DNA from 2 places in the Mesorhizobium sp. M1078 genome. Region 2 is predicted to be linked to the other one. Evidence: riboswitches for the same ligand, from Rfam matches in the RefSeq annotation. Region 2 holds a riboswitch; the other holds the start of a gene.
The links. A riboswitch is a leader RNA that binds a small molecule or an ion and turns the genes downstream of it on or off. The one in region 2 is predicted to bind thiamine pyrophosphate.
Positions count from the first base shown of each region.

Region 1: it holds a riboswitch for thiamine pyrophosphate, as region 2 does, so the genes downstream of both, NKH38_RS24780 (YkoF family thiamine/hydroxymethylpyrimidine-binding protein) here and thiB (thiamine ABC transporter substrate binding subunit) in region 2, are expected to answer to the same signal.

Region 1 is NZ_JAMYMP010000025.1:6,735-22,398, forward strand. Features, by position in the region: gene NKH38_RS24750 (hypothetical protein) at 81-383, shown strand; gene NKH38_RS24755 (DUF1236 domain-containing protein) at 725-1,054, shown strand; gene NKH38_RS24760 (hypothetical protein) at 1,153-1,368, shown strand; gene NKH38_RS24765 (DUF2934 domain-containing protein) at 1,461-1,700, shown strand; gene NKH38_RS24770 (hypothetical protein) at 1,857-2,108, opposite strand; gene NKH38_RS33460 (hypothetical protein) at 2,359-2,514, opposite strand; partial or broken gene NKH38_RS33465 (GSU2403 family nucleotidyltransferase fold protein) at 2,560-2,707, opposite strand; TPP riboswitch at 2,952-3,064, shown strand; gene NKH38_RS24780 (YkoF family thiamine/hydroxymethylpyrimidine-binding protein) at 3,055-3,663, shown strand; gene NKH38_RS24785 (ABC transporter permease) at 3,919-4,755, shown strand; gene NKH38_RS24790 (ABC transporter ATP-binding protein) at 4,752-5,534, shown strand; gene NKH38_RS24795 (ABC transporter substrate-binding protein) at 5,531-6,538, shown strand; gene NKH38_RS24800 (LexA family transcriptional regulator) at 6,710-7,372, opposite strand; gene NKH38_RS24805 (hypothetical protein) at 7,453-7,821, shown strand; gene NKH38_RS24810 (GcrA cell cycle regulator) at 7,908-8,600, shown strand; gene NKH38_RS24815 (DUF6456 domain-containing protein) at 8,873-9,472, shown strand; gene NKH38_RS24820 (hypothetical protein) at 9,540-9,848, opposite strand; gene NKH38_RS24825 (NmrA family NAD(P)-binding protein) at 10,052-10,936, shown strand; gene NKH38_RS24830 (COG3904 family protein) at 10,994-11,761, opposite strand; gene NKH38_RS24835 (DUF763 domain-containing protein) at 11,909-13,183, opposite strand; gene NKH38_RS24840 (HNH endonuclease) at 13,429-14,421, shown strand; gene NKH38_RS24845 (acyltransferase family protein) at 14,471-15,664, opposite strand, start outside.
Region 2 is NZ_JAMYMP010000008.1:12,016-27,679, forward strand. Features, by position in the region: gene NKH38_RS13145 (helicase-related protein) at 1-1,638, shown strand, start outside; gene NKH38_RS13150 (RNA-binding S4 domain-containing protein) at 1,656-2,042, shown strand; gene fdxA (ferredoxin FdxA) at 2,296-2,634, shown strand; gene NKH38_RS13160 (CarD family transcriptional regulator) at 3,061-3,642, shown strand; gene NKH38_RS13165 (amino acid ABC transporter ATP-binding protein) at 3,840-4,607, opposite strand; gene NKH38_RS13170 (amino acid ABC transporter permease) at 4,604-5,284, opposite strand; gene NKH38_RS13175 (amino acid ABC transporter substrate-binding protein) at 5,422-6,195, opposite strand; gene NKH38_RS13180 (RNA polymerase factor sigma-32) at 6,593-7,450, shown strand; gene NKH38_RS13185 (M48 family metalloprotease) at 7,533-8,939, opposite strand; gene thiQ (thiamine ABC transporter ATP-binding protein) at 9,270-10,034, opposite strand; gene thiP (thiamine/thiamine pyrophosphate ABC transporter permease) at 10,031-11,638, opposite strand; gene thiB (thiamine ABC transporter substrate binding subunit) at 11,888-12,895, opposite strand; TPP riboswitch at 12,939-13,053, opposite strand; gene NKH38_RS13205 (thiamine diphosphokinase) at 13,216-13,875, shown strand; gene NKH38_RS13210 (ABC-F family ATP-binding cassette domain-containing protein) at 13,877-15,664, shown strand, end outside.

The sequences.
Region 1 (15,664 bases), on a different contig from region 2:
CGTGGAACCAATTGCCGCCAGTCTGCTTTGCCAAGGACTAGTCTGCTTTGCCAAGGAGATGAATCCAGAGGAGCTGGACCATGAAGACTTTCCCCCTCATCCCATGCGTGCTGCTCTTGGCGCTGGCCGACCCGGCGGCTGCGCAGGACAATGGCGACCAGCACGGCCCTGCCGCGCCTTGCCAGGCGCAGCCTCAGGACGATGGTCAGAAGCCGCCGGTCGCCAATGGCGGCGGCGAATCGACCAGCACGCTCGGTCCCTGCGGCGGCGTGCTGCAGCCGCCGCCCAGTGGTGACCAGGGTATGACGCAGCCGCCGCCGGATCAGGGCAAGACGCCGGTGATCAAGCCTGGCGAGGTGCCTGCGCAGCCGCCGAAGCAATGACCTTTGCTTGAAACTTCACGGCGTGGCACGAAGGCGGTCGGTTCCGGTCTTGGCCGGGCGACGCGGTCACCGGATCAATGCCGGCGCCGGCCGCGATCGCCACCGGAATTGGAGCCATGCATCATCCATGTCGAAGGTCTCCTGAGGGATTGTGCTTCAATGCGAATCTTGCGGGTGCGGGTTCTGCTGGCATGACCGGGAAGCCGATCAATTTAGTCTCCGCTTGCGGAACAAGACCGTACCGGCTGCGTTTGCCTCCAGGAGCCCGCCACCTCGATCTGCGCTGTTTTCGCCTCATGCGGGAACACGGCGGAGCTCGCCAACAACGACAGGAGACGAAGATGAAAACCATCCTTATTCCCGCCGTCGCCGGGCTCGCCATGATCGCTGGTATCGGCATTGCCGCCGCCGACGAGGTCATCGTCACGCAGCCGGCACAGCAGCAGGTGATCATCACCCCGGAACAGCGCACGGTCGTGCACCAGTACGTAAAGAAACATCCGCTTGCCTCGGTCAATCTGCTCGGCGTCGAATTGAATGTCGGCACTGCCTTGCCTGACACTGTCGAGCTGCAGGAGGTTCCCGACGTTCAGTACAGATACGCCGTCGTCGACAACCATACCGTGTTGGTCGACCCCAGCACGCGCAGGATTGTCGAGGTGGTCGAGTAACGCTCGACAACCTAACCATTCATCGGTGATACGGCCCTGTCGTTCTTCCCAAAAGGGCGGCAGGGCCGAATGACGAACATGATGAAAGGAGAATTGCCATGTTGCCGCATGTCGAGACCCCGAACTCCGCCAATGTTGCGGCGTGTTGCGACAAGTTGCTGGCCGAGCGCAACACGGCGCTGTTATCGATGAAGGAAGCGATCGCGCTCCTGCGGGAGCGCACCGGCACCGATCGTTCGGATGCCGACCTCGCGGGGCTGATCGTCAAGAAAGCGGCGCTGCTCGGCGTTGCGGTGATTTCCGACCCGCGCTGAGATGTCTCGTCACTCAAGACGCCGGCCGAATTTTCGGCTAATGTTTTCGTGGAATCTGGACCAACCGACCGGACCCAACCACGGAGGCTTAAGTGACGGACGACAAACAGGACCGCATTCGCCAGCGCGCGCACGAGATCTGGGAAAAGGCCGGCCGGCCTGAAGGCGCGCATCAGGAACACTGGGAGCAGGCCACGGCTGAAGTCGATGGCGCGGTCGCCAAGCCCAAAAAGGCGGCGAAGAAAGCTGACGCCAAGCCCGCCAAGGCAGCCGCCAAGCCAAAGGCCGCGAAGCCTGCCGCCGCAAAGTCCGGCAAAGCCAAATCGAAATAAGGCCAGAAATAAGGCCAGTCGAAATAAAGCAAGGCCGGAATTCGCTGGCCGGGTCATCCTTGGCGCCCGCCGTTCAGGCGCGCCCGAGCCTCTCAACCTGACGAATTGCGCCTGCGACGGGCAGCGCAATTCCTTGTGTTTGGCGACAGCCGCCCCTCATGCCTCCCAGGCATAACTCGACAGCGCAAAGCGAATGCCGGCAGCTGTCATGGCCAGTTCGCATTCGGTGATCTGGCGCAGGTGGCGCAGATAGCGCGTTACAGTCTGTGGCAGCCAGCCGGCGCAGGCCTCGACATAGGCGCGGCTGTGAACAAGGGTGCCGGTCGACAGCCTCTCGTCCTTCTCGGCAACGACTTTCAGATATTGGCGGATGAAGCGGATGTCGTCGGCGATGTCCTGGCTGGCCATTCGCCAGGCCCCGCCGAGGCGTTCGCACTGATCGAATGACAAGGGCAACAAAGGGGGCGGCAATAAAGGCGGCGGCAACGACGGAGATGACGGCAAAGGACGAGAGAGATCGGCGAAGGCAACATGGTTCGCTGTGCTCAAGGACATTCCTCTCTGCGAAAAGAGATATCGTACTTTATGTACGAATAAGCGTCAAGCCAATTTCGTACAGTTGGGACGATGACAATGAATATAGCAGCGGTCGCTTCAGCTAATCACGCATCGTGAATCCTTCAGGACTCGCACCAATTTCGCGGAGGGATTTTCCCAGGATGGTGTTGACTGTTTCCCTCGTGTCGGCGTCGAACAGGTTCAGGCCGCGCCGGATCGTCTCGCGCCAGTTTTCGCCCTTGTCCCACGCTTCCATTAAGGCGAAGGCAAGGTCGTCCTGGCGACGTGTGGCTTCGAGCGCTTGGGTCAGCAGGCGCGCTTGATGGAGATCCTTCTCCCGCTTGGCGCCAGCGCTCGGCCCGCGTCGCGAGGCGACGATCAGCTTGTGGATGGCGTAGCGCTGGGGCGAGGGTGACCAGCACAGGCAAGCCCGAGCGATGCAGGAGCACAGTCCGGATGGGGTCGCGGATAAGGAAATCCAGAAACCGTAAGGGCTGCGCGGGGTCTCTGCCGTTTTCTTATAATTACGTTTATCAGCTTGAATTTCAACGCAGTTATAAGAAGTTCGTGGAAACCTTATAACGCAACGAGTCGTCTGTTAACGCCCGGGCGCCCGGCACGTCTGGCCCAAAACACTTTCCCGCAGTGCCTCAACAAACGGCTTCCCCAATGCCGCGAACGGTGCTTTAACCCGCTCATCCACAGGGGTGCTCCGTATGGTCGGGGCTGAGATGAGGGCGGCAAGCCTTCGGACCCTAAAGCTGATCTGGATAATACCAGCGGAGCGAGGCGGGCGATGTTTTCAGGCGCACAGATTTCCCTTTATCCCATGACCGACGATTTCGTCGGCGTCATCCTCGGCGCGCTCGGCGCGCTCGATCCCTGGCGCGACCGGCTGCGGATCGAAACCGATGACATCTCGACCCTTACGGTCGGGCCGCCCGAGGTGCTGTTTCCCGCAATGCGCGACCTGTTCGTGGCGGCGGCCAAAAGCGGCAAGCACTGCGTGCTTTCGGCGGCGGTCTCGCGCGGCTGTCCGGGTGAGCCCGACGATCCGATCTGCCGCTCCGACGAGACCGGCGGCCCCGCCATTCCGCTGGACGAGCGCAAGATCGCCGCGATCCGCGCTGTCCAGGCCACGCCGTCGACCGGCCAGCCGGTGGCAGCGCAGTTCTCGCTCTACGTTATGGGCACGGGCGACCATATGGACGAGATCTACGGCTGCATCGATTTCCTGAAACAGTCCGGCGTCTTTGAGCGCTCAAAGAACTTCTGCACCAAATTGCGTGGCGATGCCGGTGCCGTGTTTGCCACGCTCAACGAGGCCTTCTGCCGCTTCGGCCCCGGCGCCGGCCACGTCACCCTCGACATCACGATCTCGGCGAACAGCCCGAGCGCCGTCTGAGCCGCGGCTCAAGCGTCGTTCCTTGAGGATATTGCCGTGGCTGGTTTATCTGACCCATTGCGTGGAGGAGATGCCTCTGACCCCTCAGCACAAAGAGGAGGGGAGCCATTGGCGATTGGCGAAGACCGCGATGCCCACGAATCTCCCCCCTCGAGCGGGAGATGGCTGGCAGGCCAGAGGGGGGCCCAGCGCGTGGAGCGCCGACGTCCTTTTCGCATCGGCAAGGCGTGGGCGCCCAATGCGAGACGACCCCTTCTGTCGCCTTCGGCGACATCTCCCCCTCGAGGGGGGAGATTAGCCGCCGGCATCGCCAAGACCATCCCCGCCGCCTTCGCCTTCGCCCTGCTCCTCGCAGCCTGGGAGCTCTACGCCCGCTATGGCGACGCTGCCCCCATCATGCTGCCGGCGCCGTCGCGCGTGCTGCAGCAGGCCTGGGAGCATCGCGCCGCCCTGGCCGACAACACGCTGCCCACCATCCGCGCCACATCAGCCGGCTTCGCCTGCTCGTTGGTCGCTGCCTTCGTGTTTTCGGCGCTGGTCGATTTCTTGGCCCCGCTGCGCCGCGCGCTGTTTCCGCTGCTGATCGTCAGCCAGACCTTGCCGCTGGTCGCGATCGCGCCGCTCATCGTGCTGTGGTTCGGCTTCGGGCTGATGCCAAAGATCCTGCTTGTGGCGCTCGTCACCTTCTTCCCGATGATGGTCGCGCTGGTCGAAGGTTTTGCTGCGAGCAGCAAGGAGATTTCGCAGATGCTCGCCGCCATGGGGGCAGGGCGCTGGCGTATCTTCTGGCTGGCGCGCCTGCCTTCGGCGCTGCCCTATTTCTTCGCCGGGCTGCGCATCTCCATCACCTACGCCGTGGTCGGCGCGATCTTCGCCGAATATGCGGGGGCGGCGAAGGGGCTGGGCATCTACATGCTCAATGCCAAGAACAACTTTCGGCCCGATCTGGTGCTCGCCGCGGTCGCCGTCAGCGCCGCGCTCACGCTTGTCTTGTTCGCCATTGCGGTGCTCGTCCAGCGCTTCGCCATGCCTTGGGAGAATGCAGGGAGCGAAAGCCGCGACGTCAGATCTTCGGGAGACAGCAGCCAATGACACGGCTTGAACTCCGCGACATCAGCAAAAGCTTCGGCGCGCTTGAGGTGCTCGACGGCATTTCGCTGCACGTCGCGGCCGGCGAGTTCGTCTCCATCCTCGGCCCTTCCGGCGCCGGCAAGTCGACGCTGTTCCAGTTGCTGACCGGCGCTCTGAAGGGCGAGGGCGACATGCGCTTCGACGGCGCGCCATTGCAGGGCAGCCCCTTCGCCTTCATGCCGCAGCGCGACGCGCTGATGCCGTGGCGACGCGTCATCGACAATGTGACGCTGGGGCTGGAAGTGCAGGGTCTTGGCCGCAAGGCGGCGCGCGAACGCGTCGCGCCGTTGTTTGCCGAGTTCGGCCTTGCCGGCTTCGAGCGCGCCTGGCCGGCGGAACTTTCCGGCGGCATGCGCCAGCGCGCCGCCCTTTTGCGCACCGTGGTGCAGCAGCGCGACATGCTGCTGCTCGACGAGCCCTTTGGCGCGCTGGATGCACTGACCCGCGCGGGTATGCAGCGCTGGCTGGAAGGCATGTGGCAGCGCCACCGCTGGACCGCGCTGCTGATCACCCATGACGTGCGCGAAGCCGTCTACCTCTCCGATCGAATCTATCTGATGTCGGCGCGGCCGGCCCGCATCATCGGCGAGATTGCCGTGCCGCTGCCGCGCCCGCGCACCACCGGCAGCGATGCCGCGCGCCAGGCCGCCGCGCTCGAACCCGACATCCTCGACACGCTGCTCAATCCCGGGACTGACCGGCCCTCGTTCCCGCAGACCGCTCAAAGGAGTTTTTCATGACCGAATTCACACGCCGGCAGGCTTTGCTGCTGACGCTGGCTGCCGGACTGCCGCTTGCCTCTCGCGCTCATGCGGCTACGCAAAAAATCACCGTCGCGCTCGACTGGACGGTCAACACCAACCATGTCGGCCTGTTCGTTGCCCGCGACAAAGGGTTTTACGGCGAGGCTGGGCTCGATGTTGAGATCCTGCCCTATGGCGATACCGGCGCCGGCACGCTGGTCGCCAACCGCATCGCCGATTTCGGCATTGCCGGCGTCGGCCTGTTCACCCAGCGGGCTGCCGGCGCCGATCTCAAGGCGGTCTACGCCGTGGTCCAGCAGGAGACCGGACAGCTGGTCTTCAACGCGGACCGTAGTGAGATCAAAGGCCCGAAAAACCTTGACGGCCTGACCTATGGCGGCTTCGGCAGCGCTTGGGAAAACACGCTGATCTCGACCATCATCCGCCACGATGGCGGCAAGGGCGTTTTCGAGACGGTGACATTAGGCACCTCGGCCTATGAGGCGCTGGCCAACGGCTCGGTCGACTTCACGCTGGAGGTCTCGACCTGGGAAGGCGTCGATGCCGAACTGAAAGGCGTCAGGCAGCGCAGCTTCCGCTACGCCGACTACGGCGTGCCCGACGAGCACACCACCTTGATCGCCTCCAGCAATGCATATCTCCAGGCAAACCCGAAGGCCGCATCGGCCTTCGTCGAGGCAACGCGGCGCGGCTACCAATTTGCCTGCGATCACCCGCAGGAAGCCGGCGATCTGCTGATCGCTTCCAACAGGGATGCGCTGACCGACCCGGCGCTGATCCACGCTTCGCTGAAAATGCTGGTCGACGGACACTTCTTGCGCAGCCAGGACGGCGTCATCGGCACCATCGACAGGGCCAAGATCGAGGCGATCGGAACCTACCTCTTCAGGGCCGGCATATTGCTCGATGGCGATGGCAAGGTTCTGAAGGAGAAGCCGGATTTTGGAGCGTATTTCACGAACGAGTTTTTGGGCGCGTAATCTCCCCCCTCGAGGGGGAGATGTCGCCGAAGGCGACAGAGGGGGTCGGTACGTCCTGACGCGACTTCCTATCGCGGACAGAGGACGTCAGCGCCTTACGCGCGGCGACCCCCTCTGGCCTGCCGGCCATTCCCCCTCGAGGGGGGAGATTGCGCCTCACCGCCTTCTCCCTCACATATCGATCATCGAGCGCTTCACCCGGCCGATGATGGTGATGGCGCCTTCGAGCGCCGGCGGCGGGACGTCCATGTAGGAGGCCGGCTGGAAGGGCGGGTTCTCGTTGGGGCGGTAGCGCTTGTAGGTGGCCTGGCCGGATTCGTCCGAAATGACGTAGCAGCCATTGGTCACCAGCCGCTTGTCCCTGAGGTTGACGAAGATGATCGAATCCGGTGGCGAGATCTTGTTCATCGACGGGCCGTCGACGCGTAGCGCAATCCATTGGCCCTGCTCCAGATCGGTGGTGGGGATGGTCGGATAGTCGCTGAGATTGACCACCATGTCCTGGCTGCCGAGTTCGCCGGCGCTGATCCATGAGACAATGGGCACGTCGACGGTGGCCAGCGACGGCATCGGGATCTGCCGGCCCGACTCGTCAAAGCCGAAATGGCCACCCGAAAGGCTGCCGCCGTCGCCGTTGAACAAGAGCCAGCCGGGATCGACGCCGAACAGGCGGCCGTATTTCTCCGCCGCCTTGCGCGACAGCGGCCGGTTGCCGTTCTCGTGACTGATCAGCGTGTTCTTGTTGATGTCGCGCAATGCCCGCGCGGCGTCGCTCGGCGAGGCATAACCCGCCTCCGCCCGTGCCTGCTGCAATCTGTGCCTCGGTTCCTGCATCGTACAAATTGCCTGAAATTTATCGTCCAATACGTACGATTTCGCTTGCGTACGTTTCGTACATATCGTACGCTTAGCGCATGATCGAACAAACCGCAAGCGTTTCCGCAGACATCCTCAGCTTTCTCCCACCGTCCGGGCTGTCCTCCTCCCCGGTCCGGACGCAAACCGGGGCTTCTGCCCCGGATCCGGTCGAACCGTCGTCCCCCCGATCGACCGGAACGGCCGGAGCCGATCCTCTCCCGGCTCCGGCCACCTCTTCAGCCCATGGCGCCGCGCCAAGGGCTGTCTCCGGCGGGCAGGGTATTTCCTGCATCCGCACGGAAGATGGCACCGTCATCCTGTTCGACCGGCTGACGGGCAGGGCGGTTTCCGCCCTCACCAAAGCGGCCGCCGAAGCCGCCTTGCGGCATCTCGCCGGCTCGCTGCCGGCCGCCAGTATCGGCTAACCGCACCGACCATCCGCTCTGATTTTTTCCCGTGGGCCCTCGGGGCCGGCGCTCGGCCTTTGCGCGCGCAATCAATGGATACCGACATGACTGCCTATACCGACACCGAATTGCAGGAGATCGCCGTCTGGCTGAGGGATGGCCTGTCGGCCACAGGGATCGCCGTCCGCTTCACGGCGCTGCGCGGCAGTCCGGTCTCGCGCAATGCCATCATCGGCATCGTCCACCGCAACAGCGCGTTGAAGACCATCGGCTTCGCCAACCCCAGAGGCGGCAGGTCCGGCGGCCGACCGAGGAAGAATGCGACGGGGAAGACTGCGGCAAACGAGAATACCGCCAAGAGGAATCCGCCGGCGCAGCCAAGCAAGCTCGTAAGGGAAGTAGGAGTTTCGAAGCAGGCCGCGCCGGTCAAACCGGCCGCCAAACCGAGCCGTCAGCCATCGGCCAGGCCTCTGTTGCCAGCCCGTCCGGCGCCCTCGATCCCGGGCGAAGGACGGCTGGTGGTGGACGGCGAAATCTACCGCTTCAATGTGCCGGCGCCGCGCCCTGCTTCGCTCGGGCGTCAGCCGCATGTCGCCGCCATGCGCTTCATCGACTGCCTGTTCGACCGCTGCCGCGCGCCGCTCGACCTGACGCTGGAGGAAGACCCCGACAAAGACCCTCCCGGCAGCCGGCCGGGATTGGAGATGCTGTGCTGCGGCCTGCGCACAAGGGCGCTGAAAAGCTACTGCGAATACCACCAGGCGCGCTTCCACCGGCCTGTGGCGGAGATGGTGTGAGCGGCTGGGCTCCGTTCCTCGCCTCCGGACGACCCCACCAATGATCGAAAGCCGGCGGGACAGCGCCCCCCTCTGTCCTGCCGGACATCTCCCCCACGCGGGGGGAGATTGGCAGCTCGCCCGCACTGCCTTCCAACGGCGGTGGTGATTGGCGAAAGCCGACGCGACATCCGATCTCCCCCCAAGTGGGGGAGATGCCCGGCAGGGCAGAGGGGGGCGCGAAGGAACGCCAACCTTCCGGCTCAACAACCCAATCCCACAAGGATCCCCCGATGAGCAAAAAAACCGCGCAGAAAGCCAAACCGCCGAAATTGCCTGCGGGCGAAGCCGAGCAGGTGCGCATCCGCCGCGAGATCGGCCATGATTTCGCGCTGAAGGACGATCGCTTCGGCCGCAAGCGGTTGAGCGTCGGCACCGAAGAGGCGCGGCGCGTCTACGAGGTCTCCAATGACGGCTACACCGCGATCGGCGGCATCGTGCGGGTGCGCAATGTCGATCCGCTAGTCGGCATCACCTCACTGACCCGCCAGCAGCGTGAGGCCGGCCAGCGGTTTCGCGACGATTTCGAGCGCGCCTCGCGTGACGGGCTGAGGCCGATGCCGTGGGAAGAGCGCATTGACGGCGGCCGCATCAATGGCGGCATCCCCGACCGCGTGCTCAACGCCGGCCGCGCCCACACCCATGCCATCGCCGCCATGGCCCACTGGGAAGTGGCGGAGGTGGTTCGCAAAATCTGCCTCGAAGGCCAGTCGGTGAAGGCGCTCGCCGAACGCACCGGCGAAGGACGAGATGTGGTGGTGAAGCTGTTGAAGGTCGGGCTCGACCTTTTGGCCGTTGATTACGGGATGATGCTGATGCGGAAGCCGCGATAAGGCCGGCAGCCGCGTAGTGAAGCGGCCGGCCGGCAGATGCCGGCCGAACCGGTTTCACCCTATCGGATCACCGTTCGCAAACGCGAATTTCCTCGACGATCCTGTGATGATGGCGCCAATGCTTGACCAACTCTATGCGGCAATGGCGGTGGTGCCTGTGATACCTGTGGTACCTGAAGCCGTTATCGTAGGCATCATACTGGTAGTAGGGGCGAGGAGCGTAGCGATCGTAATAGTCGCCATAGCTGTCATTGTAGTCATCGTCATAGTAGCCGTTGCCGATGCCGATCACGACGCGCCCGCCGGCATTCGCCGGGGCGATCATCGCCGCCGCCGCAGTGATAGCGATAGCCGAAGCAAGCAGGAGCTTTCTCATAGCTGCCTCCTATTCAAGGTTGCGCTAATATAACTCGCTGGGCACGACCTCGTTCCATAATTTTGCAAGATGCGAACGACCCCTGCGCCGTGCATTGCGAGGAAAGTCAGCGTCACCTCCTGTCAGCATCGTCCCCCGATTTTTGAACCCTTCGCCGCCCCAGCCATTAATCCGGCATGAATCAGCAAGGGAAGGACGAGACCATGCATGTTATTCTTGGAGGTACCGGCCATGTCGGCTCGGCGGCGGCAATGGCGCTGTTGCGGCAGGGCGAGGATGTCACGGTGGTGACGCGCGACGAGGCGAAGGCCGCATGGTTGGTTGAACAGGGCGCGGAGGCCGCGGTTGCCGATGTGCTCGATGTCGAGGCACTGCGTGAAATCTTGCGGCGCGGCAAGCGGGCGTTTCTGCTCAACCCGCCGGCCGATCCATCGACCGACACCGACGCCGAGGAGCGCAAGACGGTTGCCGCGATTGCGGCGGCACTGGAGGGGTCCGGCCTCGAAAAAGTGGTAGCGGAATCGACCTATGGCGCGCAAGCCGGCGAGGGTGTCGGCGATCTCACCGTCCTTTACGGCCTCGAGCTGAAGCTGAAAGCGAAGGCCATTCCGGCAAGCATCAACCGCGCCGCCTATTACATGAGCAACTGGGATCAGGCCCTGGAGACGGCGCGGCGCGACGGCGTCATCACCTCCTTCTTCCCGGCGGATTTCGAGCTGCCGATGGTGGCGCCGCAGGATCTCGGCGAGGCCGCAGCGAGACGTCTGCTGGAGCCGGCGGACAAGACCGGCACGCACTATATCGAGGGCCCTCGGCGCTACTCAGCCGCCGATGTTGCCGCAGCCTTCAGTGCGGCGTTGCGCAAAAACGTGCGCGTGGTCACGGTGCCGCGCGAGCGCTGGACAGAAACCTACGAAAAACTCGGCTTCTCCAAAGCGGCGGCCGAGTCCTACACCCGCATGACCGAGGCCACGCTGGACAAGCCGGCGGAGCCGGAAAACCCGGAGCGCGGCACGACCAGCCTGGAAAGCTATATTGCTGCGCTCGTCGAGGGCCGGCCGGAAGACCTGTTGAAGGGTGCCGCGTAAAGTGAAGGGTTGCTGTTGAGAAACAGGCGCTTCGACGACCTACGTGGCCCGCTATTCCTATTGCCTGACCGTTCGGCAGTTGCCCGCCGGCGGCGTGGTCTTGCAGATATCGATGGAGGTGCGCGTGTCGCCGTGACCGGTTTCGGTTATCAGATTCAGGTCCAAAAGTTCGTATGTCACGAGGTATCGTATGCTGTCGTCGGGTATTTTTTGCATGGCCGATACGATCCACGAACCTGCTTTCATCTCGGTGAAATAGCTGTCGACCTTGCGTTCATACCATTTGGGTATCGGAACGAGGACGATGGTCTTCTTGCCGTGGATTTTCTTGGCGGTCGGCAGCATGATCCGGTGAATGCCGACAAAGGCGCGGCTGTCTGCCAGGCGCCGTACGCCGCCCGCAAGAACCATCGTACAAGCTGACGAACAGACTGCGCCGACGGGGTTGGCGACGCCGAAGCGGAGGTCGCCCGGCCCGCAGGCTTTTGTGTCTGGCGCGCATTCGGAGAACTCCGTCTTGCCAACCATCGTGTCGAGCCCGCTGGCGCGGATCATATGGCCAAGCGCCATCGCCGCATCGGTCTCGCCGCCCGGGGAATTCAACGCCAAAGGCAATTTGCGGGGGCCGAGTTTTTTCAGCAAAGCCTTCAGCAAAGCTGGCGTGCCGGCCACGATGTGACCTTCCGCCGAAATCCATTCCGGGCATGTCGGCTCGCATCCTGGCGTGCTGTTGCGTACAACGACGAAGTGCATCGGCGGTGTATATGCCAGTATGGCAGGCTCAGGCGTCGTTTGGGCGATCGCGCCGCCAATCGCCAGCAGCACGAAAACCAACGTCCATGCGAATGTATTCATGCCGAGCCTCGCCTGGCAGAGCATCACTTGAGAAATGGGTCTTTGCAAGCATTATCAAAACAAGCCGAGCACGTGTTTCTATGGGCCGCGCACTATCTCTGCATGATGGACAGGCCGCTACTGGCGGCCCCTGTCTGAACCGTCGTCGCTTTCCGCCGCCCCCTCCCACCCGAACACACTGCGCCCTCCCAGCAGATGCGACTGGTCGAACTCGCCGGCGACGATCTCCTTAAGGCTCGGCCCGGTGACGTAGCGCTCCAGCCGGCGCGCCTCGCCATCCAGGCGCTGCAGCGCGCCAAGCTCTTCCTCGCGGCCGAGCTTGGCCTTGCCGACGGCCGATTTCAGCACCGCGATCGTCTCGTCATAGACTTTCAGCGGCACTGGGAAGGGGTGGCGGTCCTTGCCGCCATGGGCGAGCGAGAAGCGCGCCGGATCGGAGAAGCGGCAGGGCGCGCCGTGCACAACTTCCGCCACCATGGCCAGCGCTCGCACGGTGCGCGCGCCGACGCCGGGCACCAACAGCAGTTCGGGAAAATCGGCCGGCCCGCTTTCGATGGCCGCCGAGATGTTGCCGTGCAGCCGGTGCATGACGATGTCGCTCTCGCGCACGTCATGATGCGCCGGCATCACCAGATTGGGCAGCATCGGCTGCGCGGATGATTTCGCGGCCGGTGATTTCGGCGGCGGCTCCAGCACGGCAAGCTCGTCGAGGATCCGCTCCGGGCTCATGGTCTTCAACAGGTCGATCTGGCCGCTACGTGACGGCGCGGCGCGATGGTCGGTCAGGTTGACGATCTCGCCCTGCCGCTCGCCCTCGATCGCCGCATGCGGCTGGTCGACGAAGCTTGTCAGTCCTTCGGACAGCCAGTGATAGCGCCGCGCCTGGCGGCTGTCGCCGTTCATGCCTTGCTGCACCACCACCCAGCGGCTGTCGTCGGTGACGATGAAGCCGTGCAGATAGAGGTCGAAACCGTCCTGCACGGCCGCACTGTCCACCTTGGCGACTAGGCGGCTGGCGGTGGCAAGCGCCGCGCCATCGATGCCGACGCGTTCGCCGATCGCGGTCAGCTCCTGCGGCGTCTTGCGCGAATGCGCGCCGCGCCCGCCGCAGACATGAATGCCGAGCTCGCGCGACATCGGGTTCAGCCCGCGCTTCAGCGCGCCGACGACCGAAGTGGTGATGCCCGAGGAGTGCCAGTCCATGCCCATGACGGCGCCGAAAGACTGGAACCAGAACGGATGCGCCAGCCGCCGCAACAGCTCGTCACGGCCATAGTGATGGATGATCGCCTCGCACAGCACCGCGCCCAGCCGCGTCATGCGATCGCCCAACCATTTCGGAACCCGCCCGCCATGCAGCGGCAAGTCCGCACTGCCGCTTCGCTGCGTCAAGTGAATGCTCCGTGGATACCTGCGCACCGGCGGTGCGCCTGTGATGTAGATGGCATTGGGGTGGAGATTTGCAAGCGGGGTGGGGGCGGCGACTATCGTCGCCCTACGCTCTTCTTGGCGTCTCGCCGAAAGATGCAGTTACGCCGCCTGTCGCACCTGGCAATAAGGTCGGCTCCCTGCTTGTAGGCGAGACAGGTCTCGAATAGAGCTTACCCAGCCGACGGCAACTATTAAAATCAAAAACGATGTCGCAATTCTGGTGGGTAAATCACAGTCAGACCGCCCGCCAAGAGATCGACGGGCAATATCTCTGGTCGCCCAAAACTCAGAAGAATGGGGCACGCAGCGAGTTCTACAAAAATATGCGTCGGGCGAAACCTGGTGACCTCGTGTTGTCTTTTTTCGGTCAAGCCGTGCGCTATATTGGTCGGGTAGCGGAGTTTGCATTCACAGCACCGAAACCACCGGAGTTCAAGAACACTGGAGCCAATTGGAACGAGGAAGGTTGGCTTCTCCCGGTGTATTGGGCGCCGCTCCTGCCGACGGTGCGCCCGTCGGACATAATTGGCGAATTGGGTCCGCTTCTGCCTGCCCGATACTCGCCCATCGACCCAAACTCCGGATCAGGCCGTCAACACGCCTATCTCGCGAGCGTATCGCAAGAGGTGTTTCACACAATTGTCGCGGGTACAGCTTTCGACCGCGAAGCTTTGAGGCGTGGTGGCGCAAACAGTCTCACTTTCGAAGTCGTCAATGAAATTTTAGAGGACGTCGTTGAGCGCCGTATCCGAGACGACCTCCAACTCGAGGACACTGTAAAGACGAGCGTCATTCAAGCTCGTCGCGGCCAAGGTAAATTTCGTTCCAATGTCGAAGCCATGGAGCGCTCGTGCCGACTCACAGGGGTCACCAATCCCTCGTTGCTGATTGCAAGCCACATCAAGCCTTGGCGCCTATGCGCTTCCGCGCAGGAGCGCTTGGACGGCATGAACGGGCTGCTCCTCACGCCTGATGCCGACCACCTCTTTGACCGTGGCTTCATCAGTTTTGAAGATAGCGGGCAGGTCCTCATATCCCAGCGCGTCGACAAGACTGATTTGCGGCGGCTCGGATTCGAGCAATTGGTGATGCAGAGTTTCGGCTTTGCCGAAGCCCCCGCCGTCTGGCGCACTAGCACCTTCACCCCGCCGCAGCAGGCTTACCTCGCTCACCATCGAGAGGATGTGTTTGTGGCATAGCTCGCATCAACTGAGCGTCAGCCGTCAGGTCCCCCTACCTCGCCGCCCCCTAAAACACCGCCTTCTCCAAGAGCGGCTCCAGTGATTCAGCAAATGGCGTCGCCAGGTGGTGCCGGTCGCGGAAGGCGAGTTGGCCGTTGATGAACACGTGGCAGGTTTGGGCGTCGCAGAACTGGCTGGTCAGGTCGACATAGGTGGCGCCGGGCACGCTGCGCACGACGTCGCGCTCGGCCGCGGCGATGTCGTCGTTCGCCGCCGCGTCCCTCGGCGTGTCGCAGACTTCAGGCACCTGCCCGCGCCACAGCGCCCGCGCCACGCATTTGTCGGCATAGCTTCCATTGTAGGGAACGTCCCGGATTACCGCGACCTTGATCCCGGCCCGGCTGAATGCCGCCAGCGTCCAGCGCAGGCCGGTCTTCCACTCCTCGTTCCCATCGGCGTGCTTCAGTTCCTCGGGCGATTCCTTCATCACATTGCCGATCGAAAATTCCGAGATCACCACCATGTGCGGGTGCAACGCGATAATGTCCTTGACCGATTGCTCCCGCCACTGGTCGCATTCGGTGTAGTCGCGCTTCAGCCGCCAGTTCCAGGTCGTCACCCGCGAGGCACGGCAGGACGATTTGAGATAGGTGACGAGGCGATAGTTGTTCTTGGCCGCCGCCTCGATCAGCGGCGTCGACCAGTGGTCGGCATGCGAATCGCCGAAAAGCGCAATCGAGCGCCCGGCGTCCTTGTTGCCGAACACGCAGGCCTTCGGCGGCACTGTCTCGAAGGAGAGAATACAGCCGGCCGCGCGCGCCGTGGAAGGCTGCGCGGCGCTGGCGGCAATGCTGCGCTGCTCAGGGTCCAGATCGTGGACGGCAAGCCTGGCATTGGCGTAGGCGGCTGCGACGCCGGTGCCGGTCAGGAGGACGGCCGGCACCAGCGCCCGCGCCGCACTGGCCATCAGCCAGCCATTGCGGCGGATCGGGTTTTCGATGACATGATAGGTGAACCCCGACAGCGCCAGCGTCAGCGCCAAGCAGCCGAGCCGCTGCAGCGGCGAAAGTTCCGGCGTCAGCATCGTGGCATACACGATCACCGGCCAGTGCCAGAGATAGAGCGAGTAGGAGAGTTTGCCGACCCATTGCAGCGGCGCCAGCGCCAGTGCCTCGATCGGGCTTTTCTTAGCGCTCTCCTGCTGCGCGTGCGCCGCTCCTGCCAGCAGCAACAGCACGGTGCCGGCCCCCGGCACCAGGGC
Region 2 (15,664 bases):
ATCGGCCGTGGCATCGCCTTCCAGCTCGTCGAGCATTTCGGCCTCATCAACCGCCGCGACATCGCCGAGGAAATGAAGTCGCTCGACCAGGAGGGTCGCGCCGCCTTGCGCCGGCTCGGTGTGCGCTTCGGCGCCTACCACGTCTTCGTGCCGGCGCTGATCAAGCCGGCGCCCGCCGGACTGATCACGCTTTTGTGGGCGCTGAAGAACGACGGCAAGGACAAGCCCGGCTTTGGCGACGTGGTGCACGCGCTGGCCTCCGGCCGCACCTCGGTGGTCATCGATCCGGCTTTCGACAAGAGCTTCTACAAGCTCGCCGGCTACCGCAATCTCGGCCGCCGCGCCGTGCGCATCGACATTCTGGAACGGCTGGCCGACCTGATCCGGCCTGCGACCAACTGGAAGCCCGGTCTGGGACAGCGCCCGGACGGCGCCTATGACGGCCAGTCCTTCATGGTGACGCCGCCGATGATGTCCATCCTCGGCGCAACCGCCGACGACATGGAAGAGATCCTGAAAGGCCTTGGCTACCGCGCCGAGCCGAAGCCGCCGGCAGAGGTCAAGGCGCGGCTGGAAGCACAGGACAATGCGGCGCGGGAAGCGGCTGCCGCCAAGCTGGCTGCGGACGCGGCTGCAAAAGCCGAACAGGCCAAGGCGGCGGAAGCCGCTGCAAGAGAAGCCGCCGCTGAAGCGCCGGCCGTTGGATCGGAGCCGGATGCGGTTGCCGCCGCTGAGCCTGCGGCTGAGCAGCCCGTCGCCGAAGCCGCAGCGGAGGCTGTTGCTGCGGACGCTCAGCCGGGCGCGCCTCCCGAGGGTTCGGAGCCAACTGCGGCCGTTGAAGCCGCCGCCGAAGCTCCAGCCATCGAGGAAGCAACGGCGGAGCCCGTCGCGGACGAACAGGTCGAAGCTCCCATAGAAATCGCGGAAGAAGCTCCGGCTGTTGCGGAAGCTGACGACACTGCCGACGCCACCGTCGCCGAAAACGCCGACGCCCTTACCTCTCCCTCGATGGCGGAGGTCGCGGCGCAAAGCGACGCGGGTGACAGCGCTGACGAAGCAGATAGTGCAAACGATGCAAGTGCAACCGCCGACGCCGACGCTGCCCCCACCCCGGCGCTGCGCGCCGACCCTCCCCACGAGGGGGAGGGTGGAAGCGCTGAGCCTGTCCCCGAGGCCGAAGCGCCAAAGCCCATCTTGCTGTGGCGGCAGGGTCGTTTCGAGCAGCGCCCGCGCCATCGGCAAGACAACCGCAGAGACAATCGCCCGCGTAACGGCCAGGCTAGCCGCGCCGATGCGCCGGCCGACGCTGCCGGCGGACAGCCGGCACCGGGCGAACGGCCGGCCTATCAGGGCCGGCGCGACCAGCGCGACGGTGCCGCCAAGCCACGCTTCGACCGTTCGAAGTTCAAGCCCAAGCCGCAGGCCGAGGGCGAACAGCGCCGCGACGGCAAGCCGCAAGGCGAGCGTCCGCGCGAGGGCCGGCCTGACTGGAAAGGCGGCAGGCCGGAAGGCAAAGGCGGACCGCAAGGCGCCAAGCCGGCTTTCCAGGCCAAGCCACGCGAGGAATGCCCGGCGCGCTTCGATCCGGACTCGCCCTTCGCCAAGCTCGCCGCCTTGCGCGACCAGTTGAAGAAATAAGCCCCAGGTTCGCTGCGATGGTTGCTGAAGGTCGTCAGCGCATCGACAAGTGGCTGTTCTTTTCGCGCGCGATAAAATCGCGCTCGCTGGCGGCCAAGCTGGTTGTCGCCGGACGCGTCCGCATTAATAGCGACAAAGCAGCGCAGGCCTCCGATCTGGTCAAGCCTGGCGACGTTTTGACCATTACGCACGAGCGCCGCATCTTCGTTTGGAAGGTGCTTGGCACCGGCGTGCGGCGCGGTCCGGCCGAGGAAGCGCGCACGCTCTACGAGGACATGTCCCCGCCGCCGGCCCCAAAAGGCGAGGCTGTTGCCGATGCCATTCCGGCGCTGCGCGACGCCGGCAGCGGCCGGCCGACCAAGAAAGAGCGCAGGCAAACCGACCGGCTGTTCGGCGAAGACTGAAGCCTTGGCCGTCTGCGCCATGCCGGCGGTCTGGAATTTCATTCCGGACACGCGGGCCCCGCCTGCAATGGCTGCCCTTGCAAGCGGCAGGCAAAGGCGTTACCTCACCAAAAAAGCCGCCGCATCGGCCCGAAAATCGGAAATCGATTTTTCGGAAGGCACGATGCGCAGATTCAAAGTGTCAGAGCGTACTTTATGCGTCCAAGTGGACGCACGTCGCTCTAGCAAGAACGGGACGTCCCGGAGCCGACCAATGACCTATGTCGTGACCGACAACTGCATCAAATGCAAGTACATGGACTGCATCGAGGTCTGTCCGGTCGACTGCTTCTACGAGGGCGAGAACATGCTTGTCATACATCCCGACGAGTGCATCGACTGCGGCGTCTGCGAACCGGAATGCCCGGCCGATGCAATCAAGCCCGACACCGAGCCGGGCCTCGACAAATGGCTGCAGGTCAACACCGAATACGCCGAGAAATGGCCCAACATCACCGCCAAGAAGGAGCCTCCGGCAGATGCCAAGAGCTTCGACGGCGAGGCCGGCAAGTTCGAGAAATATTTCTCCGCCGAGCCCGGCGAAGGCGACTGAGCACATGACGCTGGAATCGGAATCGATTTCGGAAAGGGTGATGCGCAAAGCAAAAAAGTGCGGCCTATTGGATCGTCATAACGCTGCGTAACGCGCATCATACATTAACTGCCTTGACAGGCGGCGATGGCGCTCGACCTTCGCGTTTGCAGCAAAACCTTGATTCTTCCGACTTTTTGTGCTACACCAGTTGAAACATGCCGGTGACACAACGTCGATTTATGGCGCAAGCGCCCCAAATCACTGAAAGGTGAAATCCCCAATCGGACCAGAGCGATCTGGGCCAGGCAGTCGCTATGTATGCGGTTTGCCGGTCCCGGCTTTTTCCGATGGGTTCATCTGTTGTGCGGCTAACGATCGGTGTCCCCGGTCGCATGCGTTCGGACCGGCAGGCCGCCGGTGCCACAACAAGGAGTTCAGGGCGTAATGGCAACGATCACCCCGCAGAAGAAGTCCACCTCGGCACGCCACGGTTTCAAGACCGGCGAGTACATCGTCTATCCGGCACACGGCGTCGGCCAGATCGTCTCGATCGACGAGCAGGAAGTTGCGGGCCACAAGCTGGAACTGTTCGTCATCGACTTCCAGAAGGACAAGATGCGCCTGAAGGTTCCGGTCGCCAAGGCGACCTCCATCGGCATGCGCAAGCTGTCGGAAGAGGATTATGTCGAGCGCGCGCTGAAGGTCGTCCAGGGCCGCGCCCGCGTCAAGCGCACCATGTGGTCGCGCCGTGCGCAGGAATATGATGCCAAGATCAATTCGGGCGACCTGATCTCGATCTCGGAAGTCGTGCGCGACCTCTACCGTGCCGACAACCAGCCGGAACAGTCCTATTCCGAGCGTCAGCTCTATGAGGCGGCACTCGACCGCATGGCGCGCGAGATCGCGGCAGTCAACCGCATGTCGGAAACCGAAGCCGTGCGCCTGATCGAGGTCAACCTCAACAAGGGCCCGAAGCGCGGCGCCAAGGCCGACAATGAGGAAGCCGAGCAGGAAGAAGCTGCCTGATCGCTTTCACCGTCGAATTCATGAAAAACCCGGCCTTGTGCCGGGTTTTTGTTTTTACCCCCTTGTGGGGTTCCAAGGACGGGCGAGACCCGTGGCTCGCCCAGGCAGGGTCGCTGCGAAGCAGCGAGGATGGGGGACGGCACCAGACCCGACCCGGACCTTCCGTCCGACCTCCCCACAAGGGGGAGGTAGAAGGCTCAGCCGCCGGCTTCCTTCTCCGCCTCCTGCTTCAGCGTCGCAATAAAACGCTTCGTCCGTTCACGCTCCGGGTTGGAGAACACCACGGCGGACGGCCCCTTCTCGACGATGACGCCGGCGTCGAGGAACACCACCTCCTGCGCAATCTTGGAGGCAAGGCGAAGGTCGTGCGTGGCCATCACCATGGTCGTGCCTTCGCTGGCGAGCTTTCCCAGCACGTCGACCACTTCCTGCGCCAGTTCCGGATCGAGCGCCGAGGTCGGCTCGTCGCAGAGCAGCACTTTCGGCGACGGCGCCAGGGCGCGGGCGATCGCCACACGCTGCTGCTGGCCGCCCGACAGCGTTGCCGGCCAATCATCCGCCTTGTGTGCCATGCCGACCTTCTCGAGCAGCGCCAGTGCCCGCTCGCGCGCCTTTGCCGTCGGCCATTTCAGCACCGTCACCAGGCCTTCCATGACGTTCTCGATCGCGGTGCGATGCGGGAACAGCTGGAAGTTCTGGAACACCATGCCGGTCTGCAGCCGCAGGCGCTGGATGTCGCGGCTGGGGATCTTGATGCCGGGACGGAATTCCAGCGTCTCGTCGCCGATGCGCACCATGCCCGAGGTCGGGATCTCCAACAGGTTGATGCAGCGCAGCAGTGTGCTCTTGCCGCCGCCGGAGGGGCCGACAAGCGCGGTGACGCTGCCTTCGGCAATGGTGACCGTCACGCCCTTCAGCACCAGATTGTCGCCGAAGCGCTTTTCGATGTCGGTGAGGCCGATCATGAGCGCGCCTCCAGGAAGCCGCCATAGCGGTTGAGCCGCTCCTCCAGCCGCGTCTGCAAGGCCGAAAGCACCGAGCTCATCGCCAGATAAAGGATCGCCGCCTCGACATAGAGGATCAGCGGCTCATAGGTGGTGGCGACGATGCGCTGCGCCGCCTGGAACATCTCCGGCACAGTGATGGCGGCGGCCAGCGACGTATCCTTGACCAGCGAGATGAAGGTGTTGGACAGCGGCGGCACGGCGACGCGGCCGGCTTGCGGCAGGATGGTGCGCCGCATCGCCTGGCTCCAGGTCATGCCGATCGAATAGGCCGCCTCCCACTGGCCCTTCGGCACCGAGCCGATCACGGCGCGGATAATTTCCGAACTGTAGGCGCCTATGTTGAGGGTGAAGCCAATCAGCGCCGCCGGAAAAGCGTCCAGCAATATGCCGACCGAAGGCAGGCCGTAAAAGATCAGGAACAGCTGCACCAGAAGCGGCGTGCCGCGAAAGATCCAGACATAGAAGCGGACCACGGCAACCAGAGGCTTGGGACCGAACAGCCGCACCAGGGCGACAACCAGGCCGACGAACAGGCCGAGTGCGAACGATAGCAATGTCAGCGGTACGGTGAAGATCAACGCCGCCCACAGCAGTGTCGGCAACGAGTCCAGCATCAGGTGTAGCCAGTGCGGCACGAACGGCTCCTCCTTCACAGACCGCCGCGGTGACGGCAGTGCGATTGTGTGCTTCTCATATCATGCGAAAAACGGCGAGCCGTCAAAGACGGCCCGCCGCTATTGGTCATTGCCGGCAAACCGCCGGGAGATGGTCTTTACTGCGAGACATCCTGGCCGAAATAGGTATCGGCGATCCTCTTGTAGGTGCCGTCGGCCTTGATGTCGGCCAGCGCCTTGTTGATCGCCGCGACCAGCTCCGGATCACCCTTGCGCACGATGACGCCGGAATAGTCGGCGTTCTCTTCCTGCGCGGCGATCTTCACATTGGCGTCCGGCTTGTGCTTCTTGAAGTCGAGGAAAGACAGGCTGTCATTGATGGTGGCGTCGGCGCGGCCGGTGAGCAGCAGCTGGATCGACTGGTCGAAGCCGTCGGTGCCGACCAGTTCGGCGCCGTTGGTCTCGGCGAGCTTGCCGAAATTCGATGTCAACGACTGTGCCGACTTCTTGCCCTTGAGGTCGGCGAAGGTCTTGATGTCGGTGTTGTCGCCGCGCACGATCAGCACGGCCTTGGAGGCGATGTAAGGATCGGAGAAATCGTACTTGGCCTTGCGCGCGTCGGTGATGCCGACCTCGTTGATCACGGCGTCGTAGCGGTTGGCGTCGAGGCCGGCGATCAGCCCGTCCCATTTGCCTTCGAGGAACTCGACCTTGACGCCGAGCTTGTCGCCGATCGCCTTGGCGATCTCGACGTCGAAGCCGACCAGCGCGCCGGAAGCATCATGATAGGTGAAGGGCGCATAGGTGCCTTCGGTGCCGACTTTGAGGGTGCCGGCCTGCTTGATCTGGTCAAGATTGGCGCCGGCATGGCCTGATGTAACAGCCAGAACCTGAAGCGTTCCGGCGACGATGAGCGAATTGAGCCATTTCATTTCTGTGTGATCCCGTCCTTGGCCGGTGTCCGGCGCTTGTGAGAGCCGGAAACTGACAGATACAGCGCAGCAAAATAAGGAACCAGATTTCAAAAAAACGACGATCCAGAAATCAGATTCTCAAAGCAGCTCGGATCGGTGCCAATAGTCCCGATCTGCGGTGTCGATGCGCCCTGTCGGACCGCACAAAACAACCGCCATCGGCGGCGGAACCAATCCCCGGTGTGGCACGTTCATGGCTTGTTGTAGGGCGCCGCGTTTCCATTTCAAGAACCCTTGGCTGCGCTAGGCCCGAAGCAATTCCAGGAAAGTGGGAAAGCGGTTTCCTTCGGAATTGCGTCAAACAGAGATAACGGCCGCCAGGCCGTCCGAAAATGTCCGGGAGCAGGAGCGCGGCATGATCGAAGACACGGCAGGACGGACCATGGTCCGCACGGCAATGAAAGCCCCCTACCTCGAGCGCGATGAGGAACATGTTCTCGCCTTGCGCTGGAAGGAGGACCAGGATCAGCAGGCGCTGCATCAGATCACCGTCGCCCATATGCGGCTGGTCATCTCCATGGCTTCGAAATTCCGACATTACGGCCTGCCGCTCGGAGATCTGGTCCAGGAGGGCCATGTCGGGCTGCTGGAAGCAGCCGCGCGTTTCGAGCCGGAGCGCGAGGTGCGCTTCTCGACCTATGCGACATGGTGGATCCGCGCTTCGATGCAGGACTATATCCTGCGCAACTGGTCGATCGTTCGCGGCGGCACCTCTTCGGCGCAAAAGGCGCTGTTCTTCAACCTGCGGCGCCTGCGCGCCCGTCTTGCCAATGGCGCCGAGCCGATCTCCAACGCCACGCTCTACCGCGAAGTCTCGGTAGCCCTCGGCGTCTCCGAGGCCGATGTCGAGAAGATGGATTCCAGGCTTTCAGCACCTGACTCTTCGCTCAACGCACCGCTCGCCGATGAGGCCGGCACCACCGAGCGGATGGACTTCCTGATTTCGGACGATCCATTGCCTGACGAGGTCGCCGGCGACACCATCGACGTCGAACGGCGCCTGATGTGGCTGAAGACGGCGCTCCGCGCGCTCAATGCCCGCGAACTCAGGATCATCGAGGAGCGTCGGCTGACAGACGAAGGTGCGACGCTTGAGGCGCTCGGCGAGACCCTCGGTATTTCCAAGGAGCGTGTCCGCCAGATCGAGGCCCGCGCCATGGAAAAGCTCAAGCTCGCGCTGGTCAAGCAGAACCCCGAATTCATGGCAGCGTGAGATTGCCAGGAACAGGGGTACCGCCCTGAGTTATCTCAGAAAAAAGCACTACGAAGGCTGGGGTTTCTGACGAAGACCGGCGCTATCTGTCCGTGACGATCTTGACCTTGTCGCCGGCCGAAACCGAGGCGCCCGGCGACATCGCGTTGAGCACGCGGAACAGATCGAGCTTGCGGTCGACGCCGACCATCTGCGCCGAAAGTGTGCCCATCGTCTGCCCGGCCTGTACCGTGACGACGCGGATATGCAGCGGCTTCAGTGCCGCCTTCTCGGCGGGGCTGAGCACGCGGAACGAACCGCTGACCGAGCGTGCCACCGGATCGAGTGTCGTGCTGGCCGAGGGGGCCGCTGTCAAAAGCCGGTAGACCTGACCGCCGGCGCGGATCACCGCAATGTCGAACTGCCAGCCATCGGCGCCGGCGTGCGCGGTCGCCGCCTGGTTGCCGTCGATCGTCTCCTGGCGCACACTGGTCTCGTCGAGACCGGCCACCCAGCCGCTTCTGATGTAGTCGGTCAGCGCACGATCCTTGTCGATCGACACACCGTCGAAGCGGATCGCCATGTCGCCGGGACCGGTCGCCGTCACTGCCGCCGCCGAATTGTCGATGATGAAGCCGTCGGGCACCGTGAACGAAACGCCGAGGCCCGGATGCAGGAAGGTCTGGCCGCGCACATAGCCCTCTTCCGGCGTGTCGCCATAGAGCAGGCCGTCTATCCCGGCCAGGAAGGAATCGCGGTCGCGGGTGCCGATGCCTGGCGCGCCGAACTGGCGGGCGTGGCGCTGCGCCAGATCAATTCGCTGCGGCGTGTTGGGGTGCGTGGCCAGGAAGTCGAGGCTGGCGTCGGTGGCGCCGCTGATCGAGCGGAAATCGGTATAGGCCGACATCGACTGCAGGAAACGCCCGGCGGCATAGGGATCGTAACCCGCCTCGCCGATCGACTTGATGCCGATCGCGTCTGCCTCCAGCTCCTGGTTGCGCGAGAACTGCGCCAGCCTCAGCTTGCCGCGGATCAATGCCTGCTTGGCGGTCGGGCTGTCGCCCAGCACATCGGAGACCACCTTGGTCGCCAGGCCTTCCTCGGCCTCGAGCTGCTGGCGCTGCAAGCCGTGATTGGCGGTGACGTGGCCCATCTCATGCGCGATGACGGCGGCGAGTTCGGCCGAATCATTGGCCAGCGCCAGCAGGCCGCGGGTGACGTAGAGATAGCCGCCCGGCAGCGCGAAAGCGTTGACGTTGGGCGAATTGAGGATGGTGATGCGATAGGTCTGGGTCGGATTGGCCGACACCACGGTCAGGCTGCCGACAACCTTGGCCACCATGCGCTCGAGCTTGGGATCGGAATATTCGCCGCCATAGGTGGCAAGGATACGCGGATGTTGCGCCTTCGCCAGTTCGGCAAGCTTGCTGTTGGCGGCGACATTGTCGACCGTGATCGGCTTGTCGGAAGGCTGGAAGCCGGATTCCTGCACTTCGGGAGGCGTGAACATCTGGCAGCTGGCCAGCGCCACGGCAAGGCCGGCCAGCGCGAGGAAGCGCACCAGCGGTCTGCGTTTCAAAGTGTCAGTGCCGGTCGGCAGCACGGCGTTCCTTCAGCTCTCGGCGCATGATTTGGACCGGGGTCCGCGCCAGCGAAAAATCGGTTTTCGTTGGCAATCCTGCACACATCAAAAAACCTACAGCGTTTACGCATCCGGCCGGGTGCGGCGCTGTAGGGGCAAATCACGGCTCGTGCCGGACCAGTACTAAGCGGACCTAGCCACATCGACTGGACCATGGCAAGCAAGCGCCACATCACCTGTAGCCGGTTTGGTCGTAAATTATGTCCGCTTCCGGGCAATATCGCGTGATCCGCCCGAACTTGCGCCGATATAGCGCCGAAACGCTTCAGGGCCAGTGCCGTCGAAAAAATCGGCGGCAGGTCCCGTCGCGGCAACCCTGCCATTGTCCAGAAAAACCATCTGCTCGCCGATACGGCGAGCGTCTTCCGGCTGATGCGTGACGAACAGCACCGTCATCGCCCGCTCGGCATGAACGCCGGCCACCAGGTCGAGCATGTCGTCGCGCAGTGCTGGCCCGAGCGAAGCGAACGGCTCGTCGAGCAGCAGCACTGGCCGGTCGCGCACCAGAACGCGGGCGAGCGCCACGCGCTGCCTTTCGCCGCCGGAGAGTTCGCGGGGCAGGCGCATTTCCTTGCCGGCCAGGCCGACGCGGTCAAGCGCCTCGGCGATTGCGGCGCGATCGGCGTCGGTCAGGTTGAGCGATGGCGAGCGGCCGAGCCCGACATTCTTCTCCACCGAGAGATGAGCAAACAGATTGTTTTCCTGGAATACCATCGATACCGGCCGCGCCGAAGGCGGCTCGGCGCCGACATCGGCGCCGCCGATCAGCACACGACCGGACTCCGGCGTCTCGAAACCAGCCACCAGATTGAGCAAGGTCGATTTGCCCGAACCACTTGCCCCCATGATGGCGGTGATCTTAGATGTATCGAATTCGACATCGAACAGGAATGACGTTTCGCCATAGCTGAACGAGACCTTGTCCAGCCGGACAGTCGTGCCTTTCTCCACAGCGGACGTCACGATCTCTCTCCCCGTCCCAGCCAGTCTGCCGCGACCACCAATGCAAGGCAGACCGCCCCGAGCAGCAAAGCCAGCCCGGCAGCATCGGCCGTGCGATAGCTGCCCATGCGCGCCAGCAGGAGATAGGGCAAGGTCTGCACCGAATCGCTGCCGAACAGCGCGATGACGCCGAGATCGCCGAGCGACAGCGCCACGGCGAAGGCAAAGCCGGTGGCCAGCGGCCGCCGGAGCGATGGCCAGTCGACCAGAAGCAGCCGGTTCCAGCCCGCAATGCCGAGCTGCGCGCACAGCTTCTCGTGGCGCTCGCTGGCCGCATCATAGGCCGGGCGCATCGCGCGGATGGCAAAGGGCATCGCCATCACCGCATTGACGGTGACGACCATGACCGGCGCGATGGCAAAGACATCGCTGACCGTGCGCAGCAGGAGAAACCAGCCGGCGCCGATGACGACGGGCGGCACGACGAGGACGAAGCCGGCGCCGGTGTCGGTGGCATGCTCGAGCAATGAACGGGCACTGGACCGGCGGCGCAGCGACAATGCCCGACGCGCCATGATCAGCGACAGCGACAGCGCCACCGAAAGTAGCGCCGCCGAGAAGGCGAGACCGGCGCTGGTCAGCGTCGCCTGACGCACGGCACTCTCGCCCGCCAACCGGCCGAGATCGGCGTCGAGGCCGGACGCGACGGTGGCCGCCATTGGTCCGGCGACGAACAGCAAGGCGAGCACGATCAGGACGGCGTTGAACGCTGTTTCTGCTTTGCCGGCCAAGTGATAGCGGCGCGGCGCGACAGGCAAATTGGCGTCGCCGGTCACATTGGCGCCGAGCCGCGTCAGCGCCAGCATGACGGCAAAAGTCAGCGCGATCTGCAGCACCGTCAGCGTCACCGCTCGCGCCGGATCGAAGTCGAAACGCAGCGCCTGATAGATGGCGACTTCCAGCGTCGTCGCCGCCGGCCCGCCGCCGAGGATCAGCACGATGGTGAAGGAGGTGATGCAAAGCATGAAGACAAGCCCGGCGACGCCCGGCAGCGCGGCGCGCAGCACCGGCCACTCGATCAGCCGGAAGGCTGGCCTCGCCCCCATGCCGAGCTGGCTCGCCAGCCGCCATTGATCGGCCGGCACCGTTCCCAGCGCTTCGAGGAACAGCCGGGTGGCCAGCGGCAGGTTGAAGAAGACGTGGGCGACGAGGATGCCTGGCAGCCCATAGATGTCGGGCCAGCTCTGGCCACCGATCGCGGCGAAATAACCGGCGCGGCCATAGAGCGCCAGTATGCCCAGCGCTGCGACAATCGCCGGCAAGGCAAGGGGCACAGTAAACAGCTGCAGGATGAAGCCGCGTCCGAAGAAGCGCGGATGCCGCGACAGCGCGCGGGCGACGAACAGCGCCGGTACGACGGAAAGCAGAGTCGAGAGCGCAGCCTGCCAGAGCGTGAAGCGGACAACGCGCACGAGATAGAGGTCAAAGGCGGACGCGGCGCCGGAAAGGTCGTGCGCGCCTTCCCGGATAAGGCCGGCGAAGGCGCCACCGATCAGCAGCGCGATTGCCGCAAGCGCGACAATGCCGGCCGTGATGCGGGGGTCAGAGGGATAGTGCGCACGCATTTCGTGCTATCCAACCCTACATCGCATGTTGGCTGCTGACGGAAATATTTCACGGAGGTCGAGTTCCCGCCCACCCCCCTCTGTCCTGCCGGACATCTCCCCCGCAAGGGGGGAGATTAGCAGCTTCGCTCCCCGCCCCATCCTCGCCGCGTTGGAGGTTGACGAAAGCTTTCGAGCGCTTGATCTCCCCCCTTGCGGGGGAGATGGCCGGCAGGCCAGAGGGGGGTGTTCAAGCGCCATCCTGAATTCCTACTTGCTCATCACCGCCAGCCATTCATCCACCCAGGCCTTGCGATTTGCCGCGACCTCTTCCGGGCTGAACAGCAAGGTCTTCGCCGGCTTGACCAGCCTATCAAAAGCCGGATTGAGCGGCTTGTCGGTTTTCCCGGCCGGGAACATCCAGTTGGTCTCCGGAATGACATCCTGGAATTTCGGCCCGGTCATGAAGGCCAGGAACTTCGCCGCCAGCGGGTTCTTCGCGCCCGTGGTGGTGATGCCGGCGACCTCGACCTGCAGATACTCGCCTTCCTCGAACGACGCCGCCTGGAAGCGCCCGGTGTTCTCGGCCACCATGTGGTAGGCCGGCGACGTCGTATAGGAAAGCACCATCGGCGCCTCGCCCTTGGTGAACAGGCCGTAGGCCTCGCTCCAGCCCGGCGTCACCGTCAGCACTTTGCCCTTGAGTTTCGCCCAGGCTTCCGGCGCCTTGTCGCCATAGACCGACTTGACCCACAGCAGCAGGCCGAGGCCCGGCGTCGACGTCCTCGGATCCTGGATGACGATCTTGTCGGCGGCATCGCCCTCGACCAGTTCCTTCAGGCTCTTCGGTGGGTTCTTCAGCTTCTCGGTGTCGTAGACGACGGCGAAATAACCATAATCATAGGGCACGAAAGTGTCGTCGCTCCAGCCGCCCGGCACGTTGTTTTCAGCCACCGCGCCATGTCGGACAAACAGGCCGGAAGCCTTGGCTTCCGCGGTGAGGTTGGTGTCGAGGCCAAGCACGATATCTGCTTTGGTCGAGGCTCCTTCCAGCTTGACGCGGTTGAGAAGTGCGACGCCGTCGGCCGCCGAGACGAAGTCGACGCTGCAGCCGCACTCGGCTTCGAATTCCTTCTTCACCTGGGGGCCCGGACCCCAGTCGGCAGTGAAACTCTCATAGGTATAGATCGTGAGTTTTTCCTGCGCGGACGCAGAGCTTGCCAGTAGCGAAACAGCAAGCCCCAGCGCTGGGACAAGACGGGACAAAAACATGCGCATCGGCGCCTCCTTCATTCGTGTTGAAAGGAATTGAGGCGTCGGGCTGTCCGAAGCGTCTAATCCCTCCGCCGGTACAAACCGGATCAGGTTCAGCGGGTTGGCGAGACTGCCTCTCAGCCGGTCCGCGAAGATCGCGTCCGGCACCCCGTTAGAGCGTTTCGACACATAGGCCCGGCCAAGGTGCCACGCAAGTGGAAGTTTGCCCGAGCATGATCCCGGAAAGTGGAATCCGTTTCCGGAAAAAGATCATGCTCCAACAAAGAGTGACGGTGCCGCTCGGCCTTCCGTTTCGTCGGCGGGGCTGGTAAGGGCCAGCGGATATGAGCACATTCACCATCCTGCTTGGCGGCGATCTCGTCCGCACGCCGCGGCTCGACCGCCAGGTCGCGGGCACGCGCGTCATCGCCGCCGACGCCGGCATCGATCATGCCCGCCTGCTCGGCGTGATGCCGGAGCTGTGGGTCGGCGATTTCGATTCCGTGCCGGCGGACCTGCCTGCCGATCTCGCCGCCGTGCCGCGGGAGGTGTTTCCTCCCGAAAAGGACAAGACCGATGGCGAACTGGCGATCGCGGCGGCATTGGAACGCGGCGCCACCAGCCTGGTGCTGGCCGGCGCTTTCGGCGGCAAGCGCGCCGACCACGCCTTCCTCCATCTGGCGCTCAGCCTGCGGCTGGCCGAGGCCGGCACAAAATTGCTGTTGACCAGCGGAGCGCAGGAAGGCGCCCCTCTGCTGCCTGGCAAGGCCGGCTTCGACTATGCCGACGGAACGCTGTTTTCGGTGCTCGGCTTTTCCGATCTTTCGGGCCTCACCGTGTCCGGCGCGAAGTGGCCGCTCGACCATGTCGAGGTCGTGTTCGGCTCGTCGCTGACCATCTCGAACGAGGTCAAGTCCAACACGACCGGGGGCGGCCTCGAAATCGCGCTCGGCCATGGCCGCGCGCTGCTGCTCGCCCACCCCTACCCCTTGCCTGAAAGCTGACATGGCCCCGCCCCTTCTCAACCTCGACGGGATAAGACTGACCTTTGGCGGCACGCCGCTGCTCGATGGCGCCGAACTGACGGCGTCCGCCGGTGACAAGATCGCGCTCGTCGGCCGCAACGGCTCCGGCAAGTCGACGCTCCTGAAGATTGCCGCCGGTCTGATCGAGCCGCAAGACGGCGAGGTCTTCCGCCAGCCTTCGGCAACGGTGCGCTATCTCCCGCAAATGCCCGACATGAACGGCTTTGCCAATGTGCGTGCCTATGTCGAGGCTGGGCTTGGGCCTGCCGACGATCCCTACCGCGCCACATATCTGATGGAGCATCTCGGCCTCGCCGGCACGGAGAACCCCAACGATCTCTCCGGTGGCGAGGCGCGCCGCGCAGCACTTGCCCGCGTCATGGCGCCCGAACCCGATATTCTGCTGCTTGACGAGCCGACCAACCATCTCGATTTGTCGGTCATCGAATGGCTGGAAGAGGAGCTCGTCCGGACGTCTTCGGCGCTGATCGTCATCTCGCACGACCGACGCTTCCTCGAACGCGTCTCGCGCGCCACTGTCTGGCTCGACCGTGGCCAGACCCGCCGCCTCGACAAGGGCTTTGGCCATTTCGAGGAATGGCGCGACCTTGTGCTGGAAGAGGAAGAGCGCGAACAGCACAAGCTGGGCCGCCAGATCGTGCGCGAGGAGCATTGGCTGCGCTATGGCGTGACGGCTCGCCGCAAACGCAACATGCGCCGCCTGGGCGAACTGCAGACCATGCGCCAGCGTTTTCGCGGCCATCGCGGCGCCGAGGGCTCGGCCACCATGGTGGCCAGCGACGCCGCCGAATCCGGCAAGCTGGTGATCGAGGCCAAGAACATCGAAAAGAGCTTTGGCGACCTCACCGTGGTCAAAGGCTTCTCGACCCGCATCCAGCGCGGCGATCGCATCGGCCTTGTCGGGCCGAACGGCGCCGGCAAGACGACGCTGTTGAAGATGCTCACCGGCGGGATGAAGCCCGACGCCGGCTCGGTGCGGCTCGGCACCAATCTGGAAATCGCCACGCTCGACCAGAAGCGCGAGGCGGTCGATCCGGCCGAGACCCTGGCGCAGTATCTCACGGACGGGCGCGGCGAAAACCTCGTCATCAATGGCGAGCAGCGCCATGTCGTGTCCTACATGAAGGATTTCCTGTTCAAGCCGGAACAGGCGCGCACCCCGGTGCGCGAGCTGTCCGGCGGCGAACGGGCGCGGCTGCTCCTGGCGCGTGTTCTGGCGCGGCCGGCCAACCTTCTAGTGCTCGACGAGCCGACCAACGATCTCGACATGGAGACGCTGGAACTGTTGCAGGAACTTGTCGCCGGCTTTGCCGGCACGGTCATCCTGGTCAGCCACGACCGCGACTTCCTCGACCGCACCGTCACCAGCATCATCGCCCCGGACGGAGGCGGCCGCTGGATCGAATATGCCGGTGGCTATTCCGACATGCTCGCGCAGCGCGGCGGCACCCGGCTCGACGACCGCAAGGCGCGCGCCAAGGCCGAAGCCAGCGATGCGCCGGCGCCGGGCAAGAGCGAGCCGGCAGCGCCAAAAGGGCCGTCTAAGAAACTGTCGTTCAAGCAGAAATTCGCTCTGGAATCCTTGCCCAAGAAGATCGAGGCGATAATGGCCTCGATCTCGCGGTTGGAAAACAACATTGCCGATCCCGCCTATTACGAGCGCGACCCGGCCTCGTTCCAAAAGACCATCGCCGCCCTCGACAAAGAACGCGCCACGCTGGCCGCACTCGAGGAAGAGTGGCTGGAA